Regions from separate parts of the Phytobacter sp. genome, predicted to be linked through region 2. Evidence: predicted binding sites of a transcription regulator. Region 2 holds the regulator's gene; the other holds the start of a gene.
What was found. The regulator PhoB, encoded in region 2, activates phosphate uptake and scavenging genes when phosphate is short. The targets are predictions, from matches to a motif close to CTGTCATAAAACTGNCNNAT.
Positions count from the first base shown of each region.

Region 1: rpoH (RNA polymerase sigma factor RpoH) is a predicted target of PhoB. The motif match lies at 4,739-4,758, and genes of this name have one in related genera.

Region 1 covers NZ_JCACPZ010000001.1:434,120-445,599, reverse strand. The annotation lists gene AC5JPW_RS02065 (branched-chain amino acid ABC transporter substrate-binding protein) at 1-573, opposite strand, end outside; gene AC5JPW_RS02060 (4-aminobutyrate--2-oxoglutarate transaminase) at 824-2,089, opposite strand; gene pdxR (MocR-like pyridoxine biosynthesis transcription factor PdxR) at 2,196-3,668, shown strand; gene rpoH (RNA polymerase sigma factor RpoH) at 3,725-4,579, opposite strand; gene ftsX (permease-like cell division protein FtsX) at 4,847-5,905, opposite strand; gene ftsE (cell division ATP-binding protein FtsE) at 5,898-6,566, opposite strand; gene ftsY (signal recognition particle-docking protein FtsY) at 6,569-7,990, opposite strand; gene rsmD (16S rRNA (guanine(966)-N(2))-methyltransferase) at 8,179-8,781, shown strand; gene AC5JPW_RS02025 (DUF1145 family protein) at 8,771-9,040, shown strand; gene AC5JPW_RS02020 (lysoplasmalogenase) at 9,165-9,791, shown strand; gene zntA (Zn(II)/Cd(II)/Pb(II) translocating P-type ATPase ZntA) at 9,867-11,480, shown strand, end outside.
Region 2 covers NZ_JCACPZ010000004.1:1,203,221-1,214,700, reverse strand. The annotation lists gene sbcC (exonuclease subunit SbcC) at 1-2,900, opposite strand, end outside; gene sbcD (exonuclease subunit SbcD) at 2,897-4,099, opposite strand; gene phoB (phosphate response regulator transcription factor PhoB) at 4,297-4,986, shown strand; gene phoR (phosphate regulon sensor histidine kinase PhoR) at 5,008-6,303, shown strand; gene brnQ (branched-chain amino acid transporter carrier protein BrnQ) at 6,711-8,030, shown strand; gene proY (proline-specific permease ProY) at 8,113-9,468, shown strand; gene AC5JPW_RS09675 (anion permease) at 9,517-10,917, opposite strand; gene AC5JPW_RS09670 (2-hydroxyacid dehydrogenase) at 11,001-11,480, opposite strand, start outside.

The DNA.
Region 1 (11,480 bases), on a different contig from region 2:
GTTCGCGCCGCCTTTTTTCAGGCCATCTTGTACTGCGCGCGCCAGACCTTCACCGTACTGCTGTTTGTCATGAATCACGGCAATGCGCTGCGGTTTCACGCTCTCAAGAATGTATTTTGCTGCAGTCGGACCCTGGTCTGAGTCGAGCCCAGTGGTACGCAGAGTCAGTTTATAACCACGTGCAGTCAGCTCCGGTGCGGTAGCGGCTGGGGTGATCATCAGAATACCTTCGTCTTCGTAAATGTCAGACGCCGGCTGAGTAGAAGAGGAGCACAGGTGGCCGATAACGTATTTAATGCCATCATTAACCACTTTGTTTGCTACTGCGACCGCTTGTTTCGGGTCACATGCATCGTCGTATTTAGTGATAACCAGTTTGTCGCCTTTGATACCGCCTTTCGCGTTGATATCTGCAACAGCCTGCTCAGCACCTGTAAATTCCTGATCACCGTACTGCGCAACCGGGCCAGACATTGCACCGACAACAGCAACTTTAATATCTTTGGCGAATGCCATGTTGCTCATCGCTAACGCAATACATCCTGCCAGTAACGCTTTGCCCTTCATTTTCATCCTGAGGTTCCCCATTCTTATGGTGATTGAATTTGTTGTGATGTTGTTGTTTGGCACATTATTTTGTTTACTGTCATAAGAAAAGAATATGATAGTAGTTCAGAGACGGTCTGCCCGTGCCTTTGCAGCATTCTCTGCTAAAACATACCCCATTTTCTGAAATTTGGAACAACATTTTTGAAGGTTATATAACAGCGGGATGAACAATGTGAGAAAGCCGCCAAAAGGCGGCTTTCGTTGCGACAAAGGTTTATCGTGTCAGCGATTGATGAATAATATCTAACGCTTTACGGAACTGAACTTCGGGGATGGTTAGCGGATAAAGGAAACGAATCACGTTACCGTAGACCCCGCAGCTGAGTAACAGCAAGCCGGCTGCTAACGCTTTATCCTGCACCTGTTTTGTGAAGGCCGCCGACGGCTCCCCGGTTTGCGGGTCATTAAACTCTACCGCCACCATCGAACCCTGCGCACGAATATCTGCAATGTATGGGCAGTCTGCTTTTGCTTTGGTCAGTACTTCCACCAGGTGTTTACCCAGGTGGTTAGCACGCTCGCACAGATTCTCTTCTTCAATCACATCCAGTACTGCATGCGCAGCCGCCACCGCCAGTGGGTTGCCCGCGTAAGTGCCGCCCAGCCCACCAGGTGCTGGCGCATCCATCACGTCAGCACGCCCGGCGACGGCTGAAAGTGGCAAACCGCCCGCAAGGCTTTTGGCCATGGTGATGAGATCCGGTTTAACGCTGTAGTACTCCACCGCAAACAACTTACCGGTGCGCGCAAAACCAGTTTGCACTTCGTCAGTAATCAACAAGATGCCGTGGGTATCGCAGAGTTTGCGCAGCGCCTGCATAAAATCATCAGGAGCGATGTTAAACCCACCTTCGCCCTGCACCGGCTCAAGCAGAATAGCCGCCACCTGATCCGCAGCAATATCCGCTTTGAAAATGCGGTCCAGGCTTTTCATCGCGTCAGCCGTACTTACGCCGTGCAGCTCGTTCGGGAACTGGGCGTGGAAAATAGAGCCCGGGAACGGACCAAAGCCGATTTTGTACGGTGCCACTTTGCCGGTCAGGGCCATGGTCATATAGGTACGACCGTGGAAACCGCCGCCGAAGGTGATCACTCCCGGGCGTTTGGTATACGCACGGGCGATTTTCACCGCATTCTCAACTGCCTCTGCACCGGTCGAGAAAAAGGCCGTTTTGGCCGGCCCTTCAACGGGTGCACGTTCATTAATGCGTTCCGCCAGTGACACATAACTTTCGTAAGGGACAATCTGATACGCAGTGTGGGTAAACGCCTGTAACTGTTTTTCCACCGCCGCAACAACCTTCGGATGACGATGCCCGGTATTCAGCACTGCAATCCCGGCCGCGAAATCGATCACTTCATTACCTTCAACATCCCACAGCGTGGCGTTTTCTGCCTTGTCGGCATAAAAGCCGCACATGACGCCAATTCCACGCGGTGTCGCCGCTAAACGGCGTTGCTGTAGTTCGTTATTTTTCACCTTGTACTCCCCCGTCATTGATTCATTTCGCAGCAGTCATCTTTTGCCACAATGCCATAAGCGGTCCTATAATCGAGTACCAGTTTTGAATAATTGAGGGATCCAATTGCGCTCACTTGTCAGTGATTTGCTGCAATTACGTCTGGACGCTCAGCCCGATGGTAAGCTGCATAAGAAATTATATAACGCGATTCGCCTGTCGATCCTCGAAGGGAGTCTGCCTCCGCAAAGCCGTCTGCCACCCAGCAGGGATTTAGCAACTGAACTGCACTTATCGCGAAACACGGTACTGACGGTTTATGAGCAACTATTGGCGGAAGGTTATGTGATTTCGCGTACCGGCAGCGGCACTTTTGTTGCGCAGACTGTTCCTGATAGCCTGCTTTCGGCCCCCTCTTCTCATGCTGAGGGTACCACCTGCAACCTCCCCTCACATCTGTCGGCCCGGGGACAAAGCCTTTTGCAGCGCAGCAGCGCCAGCCCACGCCAGTGGGGCGCTTTTCTGCCCGGCGTACCGGATGTGAATGCCTTTCCCCATGCTCTGTTTCGAAAAATCCAGTCACGTATAAGTCGTAAACCGCAGGCCAGCCAGCTCTCTTATAGCAGCAGCGGGGGAAGTCTGGCGCTACAACAGGCGCTGGTGGACTATCTGCGCATTACCCGTTCGGTGAAATGCAGCCCCGGGCACATCCTGATAACCGAAGGGATTCATCAGGCCATCGATCTGGTTTCGCGGATGCTGTGTAACCCCGGCGATAGCGCTTGGATCGAAGAACCGGCCTACTGGGGGATACGTAATGTGCTGGCGATGAACGGCGTCACGCTTGAGTCCATTGACGTCGACCTGGCAGGCATGAACCCGCCGGACGCGGGGGAGCCTCCGCCAAAACTGATTTTCGTCACCCCTTCTCACCAGTATCCGCTCGGCTGCGTGATGAGCCTTGAACGTCGCCAGCGCTTGCTGGCGCTGGCCCGGCAAACAGGGAGCTGGATTGTGGAAGATGATTACGACAGCGAATTTCGTTTTTCCGGTCAGCCTATCCCCGCTCTGCAGGGACTGGTGGATGACGCCCCGGTTATCTACACCGGTACGTTCAGTAAAACGCTCTACCCAGGGCTTCGTCTTGGCTATCTGGTGCTGCCGCGCCCTTTAATGCAGGCGCTGAAAACTGCCCATACGGAGCTATACCGTGGAGGGCGACTGCTGGATCAGGAAGCGCTGGCGCTGTTTATCAGTGAAGGCTATTACACAGCGCATATCCGCCGCATGCGGCTGCTTTATGCCCGACGCCGCGCCCGGCTGGCGGGACTGATTACCGACGCGCTGGGGAAAGAGGCACTGAGTGAATATAACGATAATGCCGGTCTGCACCTGGTATTGTCGCTCCCCGATGAATGCGATGACGCAGAGCTTGCCCGGCAGGCAAATGACCGTGGCATTCTGGTACGGGCACTTTCACGCTATTACGCGGGAAATAAGCCGCTAAAAGGGCTGCTGATGGGCTTTGCTGCCATGGAGGAAGAGGAGATGAATTCGGCGTTTGACGTGCTGCTCGATTGTCTTAGAGGGCATATTTAAGATAACAAAAAGCCGGGTCGCTTTCGCTTAACCCGGCTCATTCTTTCACGTGCTATTTACGCTTCAATCGCGGCACGCAGTTTCTTCATCGCGTTCTTTTCCAGCTGGCGTACACGCTCAGCGGAAACACCGTAACGGTCAGCAAGCTCCTGCAAGGTGGACTTGTTGTCGTCGTCCAACCAGCGAGCGCGGATGATATCCTGGCTACGCTCGTCGAGGCCTTCCATTGCATAGGTCAGCTTGTTCGCGGCTTGCTCTTCCCAGTTATCATCTTCAATGCCGTCAGCAAAGTTAGACGATTTGTCCTGCAGGTAGAGCACCGGAGCCATTGGCTGGCTGTCGGATTCGTCATCAGAAGACATGTCAAATGTCATGTCCTGAGCCGCCATACGCGATTCCATTTCACGCACGTCTTTGCTGCTCACGCCCAGCTCACGCGCCACCATTTCCACTTCATCCTGATTAAACCAGCCCAGACGCTGCTTAGTTTTACGCAGGTTAAAGAACAGCTTACGCTGTGCTTTGGTGGTTGCGACTTTCACAATGCGCCAGTTACGCAGCACGTATTCATGAATTTCGGCTTTGATCCAGTGCACGGCGAAAGAGACCAGACGCACACCCACTTCCGGGTTGAAGCGACGGACGGCTTTCATCAGGCCGATATTGCCTTCCTGAATCAGGTCTGCCTGCGGCAGGCCATAGCCCGAATAATTACGAGCAACATGAACAACAAAGCGCAGGTGAGACAGGATCAGCGTTTTAGCTGCTTCCAGATCGCCCTGGTAATGCAGCTTTTCAGCCAATGCCCTTTCTTCATCAGCCGTCAACATCGGCCATGCGTTCGCAGCCCGGACGTAAGACTCCAGGTTACCAACAGGGGCTAAAGCTAAAGATTGCATTTCTTTGGTCATTCAAATCCTCTCAATTTACATCCAACTGGCGGCGGTCTGTCCCCATCAGGCAACAAACATGCCAGCGTTAATGAGCAACGAGAATAGCATTCACTCTTTTATCAGACAGTGATTTTATCCACAAGTTCCAGGATGGGTTGTGAATAAATTAGGCACAAAATGTGACATAAGTATGAAAAACCGGGGCAGGGGAAGGGAGATATCAGTTATACGCTTTCCCTGCTACGGGAATACTGCATTGCAGGGAAAGAGTATATCAGAGATTTTTTACTGTGGAGTAAAGTGACGTAAATGTTGAACGGTAGCGAGCCAGGCGGCTACCCAGCCAATCATTGAGCACAGCAGCAGGAGTAACAAACACTCGTCGAACGAGAGTCCGCTCAGCTCAAATTGCGTACCAAAAACCTTCGCCACTTCGGTCACTGCTGACGAGAGTCTCAGCACCAGAATCTCAGACAGAATCAGTGACAGGAACGCCCCACTAAAGCCCAGAAGTGCACCGCCGTACAGGAAAGGACGCAGGATAAAGCCATCCGTTGCACCAATCAGTTTCTGCACGTTGATGGAGTCGCGGCGCGAGAAGATGCTCAAGCGCACGCTGTTTCCGATAACAAGAAACACCGCTGCGATCATCAGTACACCGATCATCGCCGACACACGCCCGACCAGGCCAGTTAATGACGCCAGACGCGCAAACCAGCTGTCGTCCATACGCACTTCATCAATGCCGTGCAGTTTCGAAATACGGTCACGCAGCGTGTTCAGCGAGTCAGTGCTCTGGAAATCCAGCTTAGGAACGACCACCGCAACAGCTGGCAGCGGATTCTCTTCCAGCATATCCAGCGCGCCGCCAAAGCCTGACCAGTTACGGAACTCACCCAGCGCATCTTCGCGTGAAAGGTAATTCACCTTTTCAACGCCCTGCTCTGATTGCAACTGCCCGACGACCTGCGCCGCTGCGTCATCATCCAGCGACTTGTCAAAATAGACGGTGATTTGCGGCGACGGGTAATACTGCGAGGCCGCCTGGTTAACGTTTTTGTAGACCATATAGCAGACGCTTGGCAGCGTCAGGGAGATAGCAATCACCATCACCGTCAGGAAAGTCGCAAAGGGTTTGCTCTTCAGATCCTGTAAGGCACCATGGAAGGCATAGCGCACCTGCTCGTTAAACACGTTGGTTTTACGGGAGTTTGGTTTCGACGGTGTTTTACCACGACGTGTTGCGTTACGACCAGCATCACCCGCCCCGCCTGCCGATTTACGGAAGCGATCAAGTTTACTGCCAAACTGCCGGATTTGATTAATTGCGTCGCGCTTATTCACCCGCCAGGCCTCCATGCAAATGGCCATCGCTCAGGGTCAGCATGCGGTACGAACGACGGGAGATAAGCCCCAGGTCGTGCGTCGCCATCAATACCGTTACCCCCACGCGATTAAACTCCTCAAACAGACGTAAAATCCCTTCAGAGAGGGCATCGTCCAGGTTACCGGTCGGTTCATCCGCCAGCAGTACCGCAGGCTTGTTGACCACCGCACGGGCAATCCCCACACGCTGCTGTTCACCGCCGGAAAGCTGAATCGGGAAACTTTTCGCTTTGTCGAGCAGGCCCACTTTATCCAGTGCCGCAGACACGCGACGGCGGATATCGTCACCGCTGGCACCGGCAATGATCAACGGGATCGCCACGTTGTCATACACCGTTCTGTCCATCAGCAGGTGGTGATCCTGGAAAATCATGCCGATCTGCCGACGCAGGAACGGCACTTCACGGTTTTTCAGACGAGTAATGTCATGCCCGCCAAACAGGATTTTCCCGGCGCTTGGCCGCTCGATGCCACAAATAAGCTTGAGCAGGGTACTTTTCCCTGCGCCAGAGTGGCCGGTCAGAAATGCCATCTCGCCCGGCTGCAGGTGGAATGTCACCCCCTGCAACGCTTGTCTCCCACCGAGATAGGCTTTGCTGACGTGTTCAAAGCGAATCATTGTTAATCCTCTCGGGCAAAAAGTGCCTCAATAAAATCGCCCGCATTAAACGGACGCAGGTCTTCAATTCGTTCGCCGACCCCGATGTAACGGATAGGAATGCCAAACTGATCCGCCACCGAGAAGATGACGCCGCCCTTCGCGGTTCCGTCCAGTTTGGTCAGCGTAATCCCCGTCAGGCCAACGGCTTCATGGAACAGTTTGGCCTGGCTTACCGCATTCTGCCCGGTGCTGGCATCGATAGTCAGCATGATTTCATGCGGTGCATCTTCGTCCAGCTTCTTCATCACGCGGACGATTTTCTTCAACTCTTCCATCAGGTGCGCTTTGTTCTGCAAACGCCCTGCGGTATCGGCAATCAACACATCCACATTGCGCGCTTTCGCTGCCTGGATGGCGTCAAAAATCACCGAAGCGGAATCCGCACCAGTGTGCTGAGCAATAACCGGAATGTTGTTACGCTGGCCCCACACCTGCAACTGCTCAACGGCAGCCGCTCGGAAGGTATCCCCGGCAGCCAACATAACCGACTTGCCCTGCTGCTCGAACTGGCGCGCCAGTTTGCCGATAGTGGTGGTTTTACCCACGCCGTTCACGCCAACCATCAGAATAACAAAAGGTGTTTTGCCTTCTACGTTCAGCGGTTCGTCCACTTTGGCAAGGATGTCACCCATCTCTTCTTTCAGCAAACCATAGAGTGCTTCGGCGTCGCGCAATTGCTTACGCGAGGCACCTTCCGTCAGATTGGCGATGATTTTACGGGTCGTTTCCACACCCACGTCGGCAATTAGCAGCTGCTCTTCAAGCTCTTCAAAGAGATCATCATCGATTTTCTTGCCACGGAACAGACTGATAAATCCGGAACCGAGGTTTTCTTTGGTTTTGAGCAAGCTGCGTTTAAGACGCGTGAAGAAGCCTTCTTTGGTTGGTTTTTCCTGCTCAACAACCGCTTCTTCAACCGGTTCTTCAACGGGCGCTTCTGGTGATTCTTCTACTAACTCTTCTACAGGCAGCACCACCAGCGCTTCTTCGGCGGCAACAGCCGCTAAGGCCTGCGCTTCCAGCTCTTCGTCGCTGAGCGGGGCATCTTCATCAACGACGCTTTCCTGCTCCGGCTGCCACTCTTCTTCCGCGATTTCCGGCTCAGTTACCTCTTCCGGCAACGGCAGTTCTTCGTGCTCAACCGTCGTGGATTGAGGTGCTTCCACTACGTCCGGCTTATCTTCCTGCTCAACAAGCTGCTCCGTCACCTCAACAACGTTTTCAGCAAAGACGTCGCTCTCTTCAACGGTGTGAGATTGTGCCGCTTCGACGGTCTGTTCCGCTTCTTGTGCGTTGACTTCTTCTTTTACTTCTTCTTTTGCCTGCTCTTTTTGCCCAAAGCCGAGCCAGGAGAAAAAGCCACGTTTCTTTTCATCCGCCATTTGCGACCATACTCCCGCGGTTAATTTATGGCACACGCCCACAATGCCGTAGCAGGGGCTAAAAAAATTTAATTAGTTAAATAGTCTATCACTTTCCTTAACACGCTTCACCGCCTGCGGATTAAGGTTTCGCGCCGTGCAACACGCCGCTAGAATAGCAGGCCGAAATGATGAGCAAAGCGATGACCATGAAGAAACCCACTCGGGCCGCCACCGGCCAAATCCGCATCATTGGCGGACAATGGCGCGGACGTAAACTTCCCGTGCCAGACAGCCCCGGTCTGCGCCCCACCACCGACCGCGTGCGTGAAACCTTATTCAACTGGCTGGCCCCGTCGATGGTTGATGCACACTGCCTCGACTGCTTTGCCGGAAGTGGCGCGCTGGGCTTAGAAGCCTTGTCTCGCTATGCCGCCAGCGCCACATTGCTCGAAATGGAGCGCGGTGTCGCTCAGCAGTTGCAGCAGAATCTGGCAACCCTGAAAGCCAGCAACGGTAAAGTGGTCACCGGTAACTCGCTGGCATTTCTTGCCCAGGCGGGAACGCCGCACAATATTGTTTTCGTCGACCCGCCGTTTCGCAAAGGCATGCTCGAAGAGACACTGACGCTTCTGGAAAACAACGGCTGGCTGGCGGATGACGCGCTAATCTATGTGGAAAGCGAAGTGGAGAACGGTCTGCCACCTGTCCCGGCAAGCTGGAGTTTGCACCGGGAGAAGATCGCCGGTCAGGTTGCCTACCGCTTATATCTGCGTGAATCACAAGGAGTGGAAAATGAACATACTGATTAATCTGGGGCGTCTGCTGATGCTCTTTGTCTGGGCTTTTTTGCTGCTTAACCTGTTTTCCCCGTTCCCGAAGCCGCTGAATATTTTCGTTAACGTCGCCCTGTTCTTCACCGTGTTTATGCATGCGCTACAGGCCACGATGATGAAAAAAACGCTGCCAAAAGACGGCCCGCAAATGACACGCCTGGAAGAATTCCGCATCTTCCTGTTTGGCGTTTTTGAGCTGCTGATCTGGCTCAAAAAACTCAAAGCGAAAAAATAAAAGTACTTTTTTAAGATTCCCCTGTCTTCCGTAACATTGTCATTCGCCCCTCGCGACCACTAAACTCAAGGCAAGAGCCGTGGGCATGGTGCTCGCGATACAATAACGGATTCAGGGACTTATTATGCTTTGGTCATTTATTGCTGTCTGTTTCTCCGCCTGGCTGTATGTGGATGCCTCCTACCGTGGCCCCACCTGGCAACGTTGGGTGTTTAAACCCGTCACGCTCCTGCTGCTACTCTTGCTCGCCTGGCAGGCTCCGATGTTCGATGCCATCAGCTACCTCGTGCTGGCCGGACTTTGCGCCTCATTGATTGGTGATGCCCTCACCCTTCTTCCTCGTCAGCAACTGCTGTATGCAATTGGAGCCTTTTTCCTCGCCCACCTGCTGTACACCATCTACTTCGCCAGCCAGATGACACTCTCGTTCTTCTGGCCGCTGCCGGTCGTGCTGCTGGTGATTGGTGCCCTGCTGATTGGCGTTATCTGGACGCGCCTGGAAACGCTGCGAATGCCGGTTTGCACTTTTGTCGCGATGACGCTGGTGATGGTGTGGCTGGCTGGTGAGCTGTGGTTCTTCCGTCCTACCAGCCCAGCGCTCTCTGCGTTTGTTGGTGCCGCTCTGCTGTTAATCAGCAATGTCGTCTGGCTTGGCAGCCACTATCGCCGCCGTTTCCGCGCAGACACTGCCATTTCCGCAGCTTGTTATTTTGCCGGCCACTTTTTGATCGTGCGTTCGTTGTATATTTAAAATGCTTGACTCTGGAGTCGACTCCAGAGTGTATCCTCCGGTTAATGAGAAAATTATCATTCACCGGAGGATGCGATGCCGACCCCCAATAATGCCAAAACGCCTCAGTTTGCCACGATGAAACTGCGCCCGGTCGCCGCACAAACGCCTGCTTGCGAGTGCGGCGATACCTGCGAAACACCCCGCACACCGATTGAAAACAGCGAAGGTGAACGCTATAGCTGGCTCGTCTCAGGAATGGATTGTGGTGCCTGCGCACGCAAGGTCGAGAACGCTGTTCGCCAGATTGACGGAGTAAGCCAGGTTCAGGTGGCTTTCGCGACAGAAAAGCTGACGGTTATCGCCACCAGTGATATTCGCCAGCAGGTTGAAAAGGCCGTCAAACAGGCCGGGTACAGCCTGAAGGGCGAAAATACCCCAGCGGCACCCGCGCCGTCCCGTTTGCAGGAAAACCTGCCGCTGATCCTGCTTATCGTCATGATGGGCATAAGCTGGCTGCTTGAGCAGGTTAACCATCCCTTTGGACAGGCGGCGTTTATTGTCACCACCCTGGTGGGACTCTTCCCGATCGTGCGTCAGTCAGTGCGCTTAATGCGTAGCGGAAGCTGGTTTGCTATCGAAACGCTGATGAGCGTAGCCGCCATCGGCGCACTGTTTATTGGTGCTACTGCCGAAGCGGCGATGGTGCTGCTGCTGTTCCTCGTGGGTGAACGCCTTGAAGGTTGGGCCGCCAGCCGAGCGCGCCGTGGCGTCAGTGCGTTAATGGCTCTCAAGCCTGACACCGCCATCCGTGTAGTAAACGGCGAGCGGGAGAGCGTAACCGCCGGGGCGCTGCGTCCCGGCGATGTGATTGAAGTCCCGGCAGGCGGGCGCTTACCCGCCGATGGGAAGCTGCGTTCTCCCTTTGCCAGCTTTGATGAGAGCGCCTTAACCGGCGAATCCTTGCCCGTTGAACATGCCAGCGGCGACAGCGTTCCAGCAGGAGCCACCAGCGTTGACCGCCTGGTAACGCTCGAAGTCCTCTCCCGACCCGGCGAGAGTGCCATTGATCGTATTTTGAAACTGATAGAAGAGGCCGAAGAGCGCCGCGCGCCCATCGAACGCTTTATTGACCGCTTCAGTCGTATTTACACCCCGGCCATCATGGTCATCGCTTTGCTGGTGGCTGTTGTACCGCCGCTGATGCTGGGAGAGGCCTGGCTGGCGTGGATCTACAAGGGGCTGACGCTGCTGCTGATTGGCTGCCCGTGTGCACTGGTTATCTCGACGCCAGCGGCGATTACCTCGGGGCTTGCGGCCGCGACCCGTTATGGCGCGCTGATTAAAGGCGGTGCGGCGCTGGAGCAACTGGCGTCCGTCCAGCACATTGCCTTTGATAAAACCGGCACCTTAACCGTGGGCAAGCCCAACGTGACGGGCATCTATCCACTTGCTGGTTTCGATGAAAATACACTGCTAACGCTGGCCGCCGCCGTTGAACAAGGCTCAACCCACCCGCTGGCGCAGGCGATTTTACGCGAAGCCGGGGAACGTAAATTAGTGCTGCCTTCGTCAGACGGCCAACGCGCTCTGATGGGTAAAGGTATTGAAGCGCAGATTAACGGGGAAGTTATACGCCTGAGCGCACCCGATAAACTGACAGACAACCGGGTCGATGAAACCCTGCAAGCCGATATCCGTCACCGGGAA
Region 2 (11,480 bases):
TCCGACAGCGCCAGGGCCAGCGCCAGACTGACGAGGAAACTTTCGCCGCCGGAAAGTGTGCGAGTATCTCGCACCGCATCGGCTTGCCAGGTATCGACCACTTCCAGCTCCAGCGCTTCACTGGCTTTACGCTTCAGCAGGTAGCGACCGTGCAGGCGGTTAAGCTGATTGTTCGCCAGCCACACCAGGTTATCGAGCGTTAAGCCCTGGGCGAATTTACGGAATTTATCGCCATCGCGGGAGCCGATAAGCTGTGAAAGATGGCCCCAGTCGTCGCAGCGTACCGCGACGCGCTCCATCTCCTGCATCAGTGCCTGCAGGCGCTGACGATTGTCAGCATCCTGCTTCAGTTGCTGACGGAATTCCCCCTGGCGGGTGGTATTTTCGCGAAGCTCGCTTGCCACTGCGGCCAGAGATTCCTGACTCTTTTCCGCCGTGACATTGTCGTCCATCGCCGCGGGCGGCTGAGCGATATGGGCATTCAGCGTCTGTTCTGCACTGGCGACCAGCGTCTGCGTCTGCTGACATTCACTCTCCAGACGCTGGTGGAGCTGCTCCAGCCGCAGACGTTCTGCTTCATCCAGGAGTGCTTCGAGAAACGCCTGCTGGTCGGCAAATTCGCTCGCCGCCAGGGCATCGGCAAACTGCTTCTCCAGTGCCGCCAGGCGTTCGGCTTCCTGGCTCAGCTGCTGTTGCAGCGTTTGCCACTGGCTTTGCAGTGAGACGCAGTCGTTATGCACCTGCTGCCAGTTATCCAGTGGGGCCGGGGCTTCATCGGCAAACGCGGGTTCGTCCGGCAAGGTATCAATAACCGGCAACAGGCGGGCAATGTTGTCATGTAAAGCGGTGAAGGCCGTCTGTTTTTCCTGCCATTGCGCCGCTTCCTGGGTGCGGGCTGCCAGCCAGATTGCTTCTTCGCCTTCTGGGGGGAGCATCAGCCCTAGTGGTTCGAGCAGGGCGGCAAGGTTTGTGCGACGGGCGTCGGCAGCCTGTTGATATTGCTCCACCTGCTGGCGCAGTTCGTTGATTTGAGTCTGTAGCGACTGCTGCTGGCTGAGCTGGTAAAGCTGATGTTCGTGTGCATCCTGCGCGGCCTGCCAGCTCTGGAGATCGTGCTGTGGCTGCATACTGATACCCAGCTCGCTGCAAACGTGCGCCCACTCCTGCAACAGCGTCTGTTCATCCTGCTGCAAGGTTTTGGCTTCGCGTTCATCTTTTTCATACTGCTCCGCCAGCCCTTTCAGACGCTCGCCGAGGGCAACACCGTCCTCTTTCATCTTACGGACTTCAAGATCCAGCGCATCGCGGCGTGCCTGATTCACGCCCGGCACGATGGCCTGATATTCCGCGATCGCCGGGTGAGTTGTTGAGCCACAAAGTGGACAGGGGCTGTCGGGCTGGAGACGGGCGCGTTCGCTTTCCAGGCTGCGAATACGCTCTTCGAGTTCGCAGACGGTACGAATTTCCGTAAGCAGCGCATTCTTCTCTTTATACTGGGCGCGTTTCTGTGTCAGTTCTTCCTCGCGTTTTTTCCGCTCGGATTCCAGTTCGAGAAGATTTTGCTGGCGCTGGGCGAGATGCTTTTGCAAAGGGGCAAAACGGGCGTGAAGCGTATGCAATTGCTGGCGCAACGGGCGATGTTGCGCACTTAACGCCAGCGCTGAAGCGACCTCATCTGCTGTCATCTCCAGCGAAACGGTCGCCAGGCTACGCAATTTTAGTTCATTTTGCTCAATACGTGACTGCAGAGCCTGCCAGGGTTTTTTATCCTCTTCCTGCTGATTGAGCATGGCGCGCCAGCCTGCCAGTTCGCTTTGCCAGCGCTCAAAACGGGCGTTATCCGTCAGCCAGGTTTTCAGCGTGGTTTGCGATACCGTGAGTTGTTCGTGTTGACACAAAGCACTGGCGCGTATGCGCGCCCGCAGGGTACGAGTTGCATGTAAGCGAGTATTCACTTCTTCATTCTGACGGTGGCTGTTTTTCCACTGTACGCGCTGCTCTTGTACTCGCTCCCAGACCGGACGCAGCACTATAGCGGGCTGTGCACGGCTGAGTCGTACCAACTCAGGCTGCGCATCGGCGCGAGCTTGCAACGCTTGCTGGTTTGCCACTTGTGCACGCTGGTGAGCCTGTTGCAACTCATGGCTACGGTTGAGCCAGTTCAACTGCGTTTGTGCGGCTTGTTGCCCTTTCAGCAGGCGCTGTTCCTCGTCAGTGAGTGCCTGCAAACTTAATGTCAGTGCGCCGCGCTGCTCATCATTAAGCAGCACAACCCCCTCGGCCTGGGCCTGACATTTTTCTAGCTCCGTTTTGGCGAGTTTGTGTTTTTCAAAGACGTCTGCAGAAATCTGGCCGTAAATCTCTGTCCCGGTGAGCTCTTCCAGCAGTTCTGCACGTTCTTTCGGTTTGGCATTCAGAAACGCGGCGAATTGCCCCTGAGAAAGCAGCATCGAACGGGTAAAACGGCCATAATCGAGACCCGTTAACGAGGCGGTGAGTTCCAGTTTATCTTTGACTTTGTCGGCGAGGATTTTGCCATCGGCACATTGCGCGAGTTCAACACGCGGCACCTGTAAATTGCCGTCCGGTTGGTTGCGGGCGCGGGTCTGACTCCAGAACGCCCGGTAGGCAATGCCTTTGACTTCAAATTCCACTTCCGCCAGGCAGTCGGCGGTGTCGCGGGTCATCAGATCATTTTGCGACTGAGAGACGTTATTCAGGCGTGGCGTTTCGTGATAAAGCGCGAGGCAAATGGCATCCAGCAGCGTGGTTTTACCCGCCCCGGTCGCGCCAGTGATGGCGAACAGACCGTTGCTGGAAAAAGGCTCGGCGGTAAAATCAATCTTCCATTCCCCTTTCAGGGAGTTGAGATTTCTCAGGCGCAGGCTAAGAATTTTCATGCATCGTGCTCCTGATGTAATCCGTGCAGTGTTTCTAAAAACAGGACCTGTAAACGAGCCTGTTGGGCTTCATCCAGTTCTTCCTGCGCCAGACGGCGGGCGAAGACATCTTCCACTTTCAGCTCGCTCAGGGTTTCCCGGCGCTCACTGGCAAGAATGCGCTCCCGCTGTTCCCGGCTGCGCCGCACCAGCAGCACCTCGACCGGCAGGTCGGCGGTGAGCAACTGGATTTTACGCTGCATGTCGCTGAGGTAGTCGTCGGTGGCAATCTCAATATCAAGCCAGACGGGGCGTTCTGCATCATGCTCTCGCCACTGTTCAAGCTGGCTGCGGATCGCCTCCAGATCGCCTTTTATCACCCCTAACTGTTGGGTTACGGGAACCTCCAGCGCTGTCACATCCGCCAGTTTTCCCTCAACGAATGTCACCAGATTGACATATTTGCCTTTGCCGGTTTCGTCAAAGCTCAGGGCAATCGGGGAACCGCAGTAGCGGATGTGCTCCTGCCCGCCAATCTTCTGTGGGCGATGAATATGGCCAAGCGCAATGTAATCGGCAGGCGGGAAGTTCTGGGCCGGGAAGGCGTCAAGCGTGCCGATATAGATCTCGCGTACGGCGTCGCTTTTACTGGCCCCAACCGTAGTAAGGTGGCCGCTGGCGATAATAGGCAGCGGTTTATCGCCGCGCATGGCGCTGGCCGCATCGTATTGCTGCTGATAATAGTCGGTGATAGCACCTAACAGATGCTGTTGCTTTTCTTGCCCGGAGAGTCCGGCCTGGCTGGTTACAATGTCGCGTGGGCGTAAAAACGGCACCGGGCAGAAGACTGCGCCAGGAGAACCGTCGCGCAACGGTAAGAAGAAAGGTGGGCTTCCTGCGCTGGCAACCACGGTGGTTTTCAGCCAGGCCAGGATGTCTTTCGACTCATTAAGGGTGGCGACAGAGTCGTGGTTACCCGCCAGTACGACCAGATGGCAGCCGGTGCTCTGTAGCTTCACCACAAACTGGTTGTATAACTCACGAGCATAGCTGGGGGGCGAACCGGTATCGAAGATATCGCCCGCCACAATGATCGCGTCGACCTGATGTTCTTCTGCCGTTGCCAGCAGCCAGGTAAGGAAGGCGTCGTGTTCTGCGGCCCGACTCTTGCTGTAAAAGTTCTGACCGAGATGCCAGTCCGAGGTATGAATGATGCGCATAGCGGTTCCGTGGCAAAAAAGCATAAACAGTATTATAACATTCAAGGGCATATGAGCCGCCAGCGAAAGCAACGTCGCCGCTGTCATAAAGTAAAATCATGAGTCATCTGTCGGTCATTTGTTTCATAAATCTGTCACAAAAGTGACGCATACTGGCGCCGCGGTTGACTGATGACTTTAATTAAACAGGGCAAATTATGGCAAGACGCATTCTGGTCGTAGAAGATGAAGCACCCATTCGTGAGATGGTTTGTTTCGTGCTTGAGCAAAACGGCTTTCAACCTGTCGAAGCGGAAGATTATGACAGCGCGGTGAACCAACTGAATGAACCCTGGCCCGACCTGATTTTACTGGACTGGATGTTGCCGGGTGGTTCTGGTATTCAGTTCATTAAACACCTTAAACGTGAAGCCATGACCCGTGAAATCCCGGTGATGATGCTGACGGCACGTGGTGAAGAAGAAGATCGTGTGCGTGGGCTCGAGACCGGCGCAGATGATTATATTACCAAGCCATTCTCCCCAAAAGAGCTGGTCGCACGTATTAAAGCGGTCATGCGTCGTATTTCGCCGATGGCGGTTGAAGAAGTCATCGAAATGCAGGGACTGAGCCTCGATCCGAGCTCTCACCGCGTCATGACCGGTGAAAATCCCCTGGACATGGGGCCGACGGAGTTTAAGCTGTTGCACTTCTTCATGACGCACCCGGAGCGTGTCTACAGCCGTGAACAGCTGCTTAACCACGTCTGGGGAACCAATGTCTATGTAGAAGATCGCACGGTTGACGTGCATATTCGCCGCTTGCGTAAAGCACTGGAAACCAGCGGCCACGATCGTATGGTACAAACAGTTCGCGGCACGGGTTATCGGTTCTCAACCCGTTTCTGAAATCTGACAGGAGTGTGACGCGTGCTGGAACGGCTGTCATGGAAAAGGCTGGTACTCGAACTCATCCTTTGTTGTCTACCTGCCGCACTGCTTGGCGCATTCTTTGGTTATTTGCCGTGGTTTTTACTGGCGGCAGTGACCGGGTTACTGGCCTGGCATTTCTGGAATTTAATGCGTCTTTCCTGGTGGTTATGGGTCGATAAAAGTATGACCCCGCCGCCGGGCACCGGAAGTTGGGAACCCCTGCTTTATGGCCTGCATCAAATGCAGATGCGTAATAAAAAACGTCGCCGTGAGCTGGGCAATCTGATCAAGCGCTTCCGTAGTGGGGCTGAGTCCTTACCGGATGCAGTGGTGCTGACGACCGAAGATGGCGCGATTTTTTGGTGTAATGGTCTGGCTCAGCAGCTTATGAACTTGCGCTGGCCGGATGATAACGGACAAAACATCCTCAACCTGCTGCGTTACCCTGAATTTACCCGCTACTACAAAGCACAAAAGTTCGATAGGCCGCTTAATCTGGTGCTCAACAATGGCCGTCACCTCGAAATGCGCATGATGCCCTACAGCGAGCACCAGTTGCTTATGGTGGCGCGCGATGTGACACAAATGCACCAGCTTGAAGGGGCGCGACGCAACTTCTTTGCCAACGTCAGCCATGAACTGCGCACGCCGCTTACGGTATTGCAAGGTTATCTGGAGATGATGCAGGAGCAGACGCTGGAAGGACTCCCGCGTGAGAAAGCGCTGCACACCATGCGGGAGCAAACCTCGCGTATGGAAGGGCTGGTTAAACAGCTGCTGACGCTGTCGAAAATCGAAGCAGCGCCCATCACGCCACCCAATGAAATCATCGATGTACCGATGATGCTGCGGGTTGTGGAGCGTGAGGCGCAAACCCTCAGCCACAAAAAGCATGAGCTGGAATTTGTGGTCGATGCCGGGGTGAAAGTGCTGGGTAACGATGAACAACTGCGCAGTGCGATTTCGAACCTGGTTTATAACGCGGTGAACCATACTCCAGCTGGTACGCACATCACGGTTCAGTGGAGGCGCGTGGCGCACGGCGTGCAGTTCAGCGTCGAGGATAACGGGCCGGGCATTGCGGCGGAGCATATTCCGCGTCTGACAGAACGTTTCTACCGCGTGGACAAAGCGCGCTCTCGTCAAACGGGTGGAAGTGGGCTGGGACTGGCGATCGTCAAACATGCGGTTAATCATCATGACAGCAAGCTTGAAATCGAAAGTACGCCCGGCAAAGGCACGCGCTTTAGCTTTATTCTGCCTGAAAGACTGGTCGTGAAGAACGCAAGCTGACACCCAGGGTGTCAGCTTTTCTTTCCACTTGTGTCAGAACTTCACTTTTTTCACCCCTCTTTACATCTATTCATCCACAGAATATGGCTTTGCTGCTTTTTTGTTCGCATGATTAGCCATCCGTTTTTCTTATATACAGCATCATTCTCTGGTGTTTTTTTTAGATCTGGCATATCCATCTGGTTTTGCGATCCCTTATTGCCTTTAAACGTTATAAGCGTTTAAATTGCGCCCCGTAGGTCGTCAGACCCACTGTATTTGCGTGGTAAATCGAAAAACTATTCTCCGTCACGCAGGGTGGGAAGTGTTTCCCGCTTCATTTTCAGGCTCTTACTGCTGTAATGTTCCGCACGGTAAGGCGAAAATTTCAACATTTGCATCACCACATCCACAGGCAGTAAACGTTTATGACCCATCATTTAAAACCACGAGATATCGTTGCTCTGGGCTTTATGACCTTTGCGTTGTTCGTCGGCGCAGGCAATATCATTTTCCCTCCCATGGTCGGTTTGCAGGCAGGCGAGCACGTCTGGACTGCATCACTTGGCTTTTTGATTACGGCTGTCGGTCTTCCTGTGCTCACGGTTGTTGCACTGGCGAAGGTGGGTGGTGGGGTGGACAGCCTCAGCACACCTATCGGTAAAATTGCAGGCGTTCTACTGGCGACGGTTTGTTACCTGGCGGTTGGACCGCTGTTTGCCACACCGCGTACTGCAACCGTTTCGTTTGAAGTGGGTATTGCACCGCTGACGGGCGAAGGTTCTCTGCCGCTGCTGATCTACAGCGTTATCTATTTCGCATTGGTGATTCTGGTGTCGCTCTATCCTGGCAAATTGCTTGATACCGTCGGCAATTTCCTGGCCCCGCTGAAAATTATTGCGCTGATTATTCTCTCTGTTGCGGCGATCGTCTGGCCAGCGGGTCCGATCAGCCATGCAATGGACGCTTACCAGCACGCCGCCTTCTCTAATGGCTTCGTCAATGGTTACCTGACGATGGATACCCTCGGTGCGATGGTGTTTGGTATCGTCATCGTGAACGCCGCCCGTTCGCGTGGTGTGACCGAAGCCCGTCTGCTGACCCGTTACACCGTCTGGGCTGGCCTGATGGCCGGTGTAGGCCTGACCCTGCTGTATCTGGCGCTGTTCCGTCTGGGTTCAGATAGCTCCTCTCTGGTGGATCAGTCTGCTAACGGTGCTGCGATTCTGCATGCCTACGTTGCACACACCTTTGGTGGTGCCGGGAGCTTCCTGCTGGCGGCATTGATTTTCATTGCCTGCCTGGTGACGGCGGTTGGCCTGACCTGTGCCTGTGCGGAGTTTTTTGCGCAGTATTTGCCGCTCTCCTATCGCACGCTGGTATTTATCCTCGGTATCTTCTCCATGGCAGTATCGAATCTGGGGCTGAGCCACCTGATCCAGATCTCCATTCCGGTGTTGACGATGATCTACCCGCCGTGTATTGCTCTGGTCGTGTTGAGCTTCACCCGTTCGTGGTGGCATAATTCGTCCCGCGTTATCGCGCCAGCGATGTTCATCAGCCTCGCGTTTGGCGTGCTGGACGGGATTAAAGCCTCTGCATTTAGCGATGTGTTACCCGCCTGGACTCAGCGCCTGCCAATGGCAGAGCAAGGTCTTGCCTGGTTGATGCCAACGCTGGTGATGGTGATTCTGGCTGCAGGCTGGGACCGTGTCGCCGGGCGTCAGGTTGCCTCCAGCGCACACTAAGACGTCGTGCAAAATGGTTTGCTAACCACGGGACTTATGGTCCCGTGGTTTTTTGTTTTTTTGAATCCTGGAACGGGGAACGATGGAAAGTACGAATAAATTAAAGCGAGGGTTGAGTACCCGCCACATCCGCTTTATGGCCCTTGGGTCGGCGATTGGCACCGGGCTGTTTTACGGCTCCGCAGATGCCATAAAGATGGCGGGGCCGAGCGTCCTGCTGGCCTACATCATCGGCGGCGTCGCGGCTTATATCATTATGCGTGCGCTGGGCGAGATGTCCGTGCACAACCCCTCCGCCAGTTCGTTCTCCCGTTATGCTCAGGAAAACCTTGGTCCACTGGCTGGTTACATCACCGGCTGGACCTATTGTTTTGAGATTCTGATAGTTGCCATTGCTGACGTTACGGCCTTTGGTATCTACATGGGCGTCTGGTTCCCCACCGTGCCGCACTGGATTTGGGTGCTCAGCGTCGTGCTGATCATCTGCGCCATTAACCTGATGAGCGTGAAAGTGTTCGGCGAACTGGAGTTCTGGTTCTCCTTCTTCAAAGTCGCCACCATTATCATCATGATTGCAGCCGGGTTTGGCATCATCATCTGGGGTATTGGAAACGGCGGTCAGCCGACCGGGATACACAACCTGTGGACCAACGGTGGGTTCTTCAGTAACGGCTGGATAGGTATGGTGATGTCGCTGCAAATGGTGATGTTTGCCTACGGCGGCATTGAAATCATTGGCATTACCGCCGGGGAAGCGAAAGACCCGGAGAAATCCATTCCACGTGCCATTAACTCCGTTCCCATGCGTATTCTGGTGTTCTACGTGGGTACGCTGTTCGTGATTATGTCTATCTATCCGTGGAACCAGGTCGGCACCGAGGGCAGCCCATTTGTTCTCACCTTCCAGCATCTGGGTATCACCTTTGCGGCCAGTATTCTGAACTTTGTGGTGTTGACCGCGTCCCTTTCGGCCATTAACAGCGATGTCTTTGGTGTGGGCCGTATGCTGCACGGAATGGCGGAGCAGGGCAGTGCGCCGAAAATCTTTGCCAAAACCTCACGCAAAGGGATCCCGTGGGTCACCGTACTGGTGATGACGCTGGCGCTGTTGTCCGCGGTTTATCTCAACTACATCATGCCGGAAAACGTCTTCCTGGTGATTGCGTCACTGGCGACCTTTGCCACGGTTTGGGTGTGGATCATGATCCTGCTCTCACAGGTGGCTTTCCGTCGCCGTCTCTCCGCAGATGAAGTTAAGGCGCTGAAATTTAAAGTGCCTGGCGGCGTAGCGACCACGATTGTCGGTCTGCTTTTCCTGGTATTTATCATTGCGCTGATTGGCTGGCACCCGGAAACCCGCATTTCACTCTATGTGGGATGTGCGTGGATTTTGTTGCTGCTGGTGGGCTGGCTGTTTGTCCGTAAGAAACTGGCATAACGCAAAATGTGTAAGCCCGGTGTGCGCTCACGCCACCGGGCTGATTTGTTACCACAAACCTAAAATCTTCCACCACACTGCACCCAGCCCGAACCAAATCACGATGTTAATCAGCATCACAATAAAGCCCAGACGCCACCAGTCACGCTGCGCGACATAGCCTGCGCCGTAGTAGATCACCGCTGGACCGTTGCCGTAGTGCGAAATTCCGCTCATCAGGTTGGTTACGAACGCCAGAGAGAGCGCAACCATCATCGGTGGAGCCCCTGTTGCAACCGAAACGCTACCAAAGGCGGCATACATCGCCACGACATGCGGTGTGCTCCCCGCAAAAAAGTAGTGGGAGTAGCAGTAGACAATCAGCAGGACGGTGAGGGTGATTTCCCACGGAATGCCGGTAAACAGCGCAGAGGTGGTGACGGCAAACCATTTGAATAAGCCAAGCTGGTTGAGCTTGTCAGCCAGGCAGATCATCACGCCCAGCCAGACCAGAATATCCCATGCCCCCTTCTCCGACTGCACGTCCTGCCAGTTGATAACGTTGGTCATGAGCATCAGGCAGACGCCGGAAAGTGCCACGGCGGTGGCATCGAGTCCCGTCCATTTCGAGGTACTCCACGCCAGCAGGGAGAGCAGGAAAATGCCAATCGTCATCCTCTCGTCGCGGGTGACTGGCCCCATTTTTTGCAGTTCTTCATGGGCAAGCGCTTTCGCCTGCGGGGTCTTTTTGATTTCCGGCGGATAGAGTTTGTAGATGACCAGCGGAAGGGTGATAAACGCAATCACCCCGGGTACCAGTGCACTCAGTGTCCACATTCCCCATGAAATATCGACAAACAGCGTGCTGGCAGCCAGCGAGACAATCAGCGCATTGGGGGCGCTGGCAGTCATAAACATGGACGATGACAGGCAGTTGGAGTGAAACACGGTCTGCATCAGGAAAGCGCCGATCTTGCGCGGATTCTGATCCGGCTCGGAACCAAAGCTGCTGGAGACACCGCGTACGATGGGGAACAGGATGCCGCCCGCACGAGCCGTGTTTGACGGCGTAGCCGGGGCGATAATCATGTCGCTGAGCGCCAGCGTGTAGCCAAGACGTAATGAGCTGCCGCCGAAGCTACGAATCAACATATAAGCAATGCGCCGCCCGAGTCCGGTTTTGATAAATCCTTTGGCATAAAGAAAGGCTGCGACAATCAACCAGACGGTGGTGCTGCTAAAGCCTTTCAGTGCTTCAGCGGTGGTCATCATGCCGGTGAGCATAATAAAGCTGATGGCGATAAGCGCCACTGCGCCAACCGGCAGCGGTTGAAGAATAAAGGCAACGACGGTGGTGATAAAGATGGCGAGAATATGCCAGGTCAGGGGCGTCAGACCTTCAGGCACGGGAAAAAACCAGATAGCGAGCGCAACGATGGCGCAGATAAGCACTTTCAGATAACGGTTCATAATGCGATCCTTGTAGCAGTTCCCGCTGTTGCCAGCGGGAGTAGAATCCTGTTTTCTGTACGGCAATGTGAACCAGAAAAACGTTAAATAACCGGCGTGATCAGTTTTCCTTCATTGAAGTAAGTAACGAGGTTTTCGATGGTCAGGTCAGCCATGGCCTGACGGGTTTCCGCGGTGTTGCTGGCGATATGCGGCAGCAACACCACGTTTTTCAGACTCATTAAGGCTGCTGGAATGTGCGGCTCTTTCTCGAACACATCCAGACCTGCACCGCGCAGTTTGCCTTCCTGCAATACGGCAATCAGTGCCTCGGTGTCGACGACCGTGCCACGCGCAATATTCACCAGGATGCCGTCTGGCCCAAGCGCTTCCAGGACTTCGCGATTAATGATGTGGTGGGTTTCTGCGCCGCCCGGCAGGGTCAGGACGAGAAAATCCACCGCTTTGGCTAACTCAATGAGTGAATTGTGGTGCGTCCACGCGGTATTCTGCGCGGCATTCGGGCTGAAGTAGTGAATCGGCATATTGAACGCCGCCGCGCGGTTTGCTACTTCATGACCAAT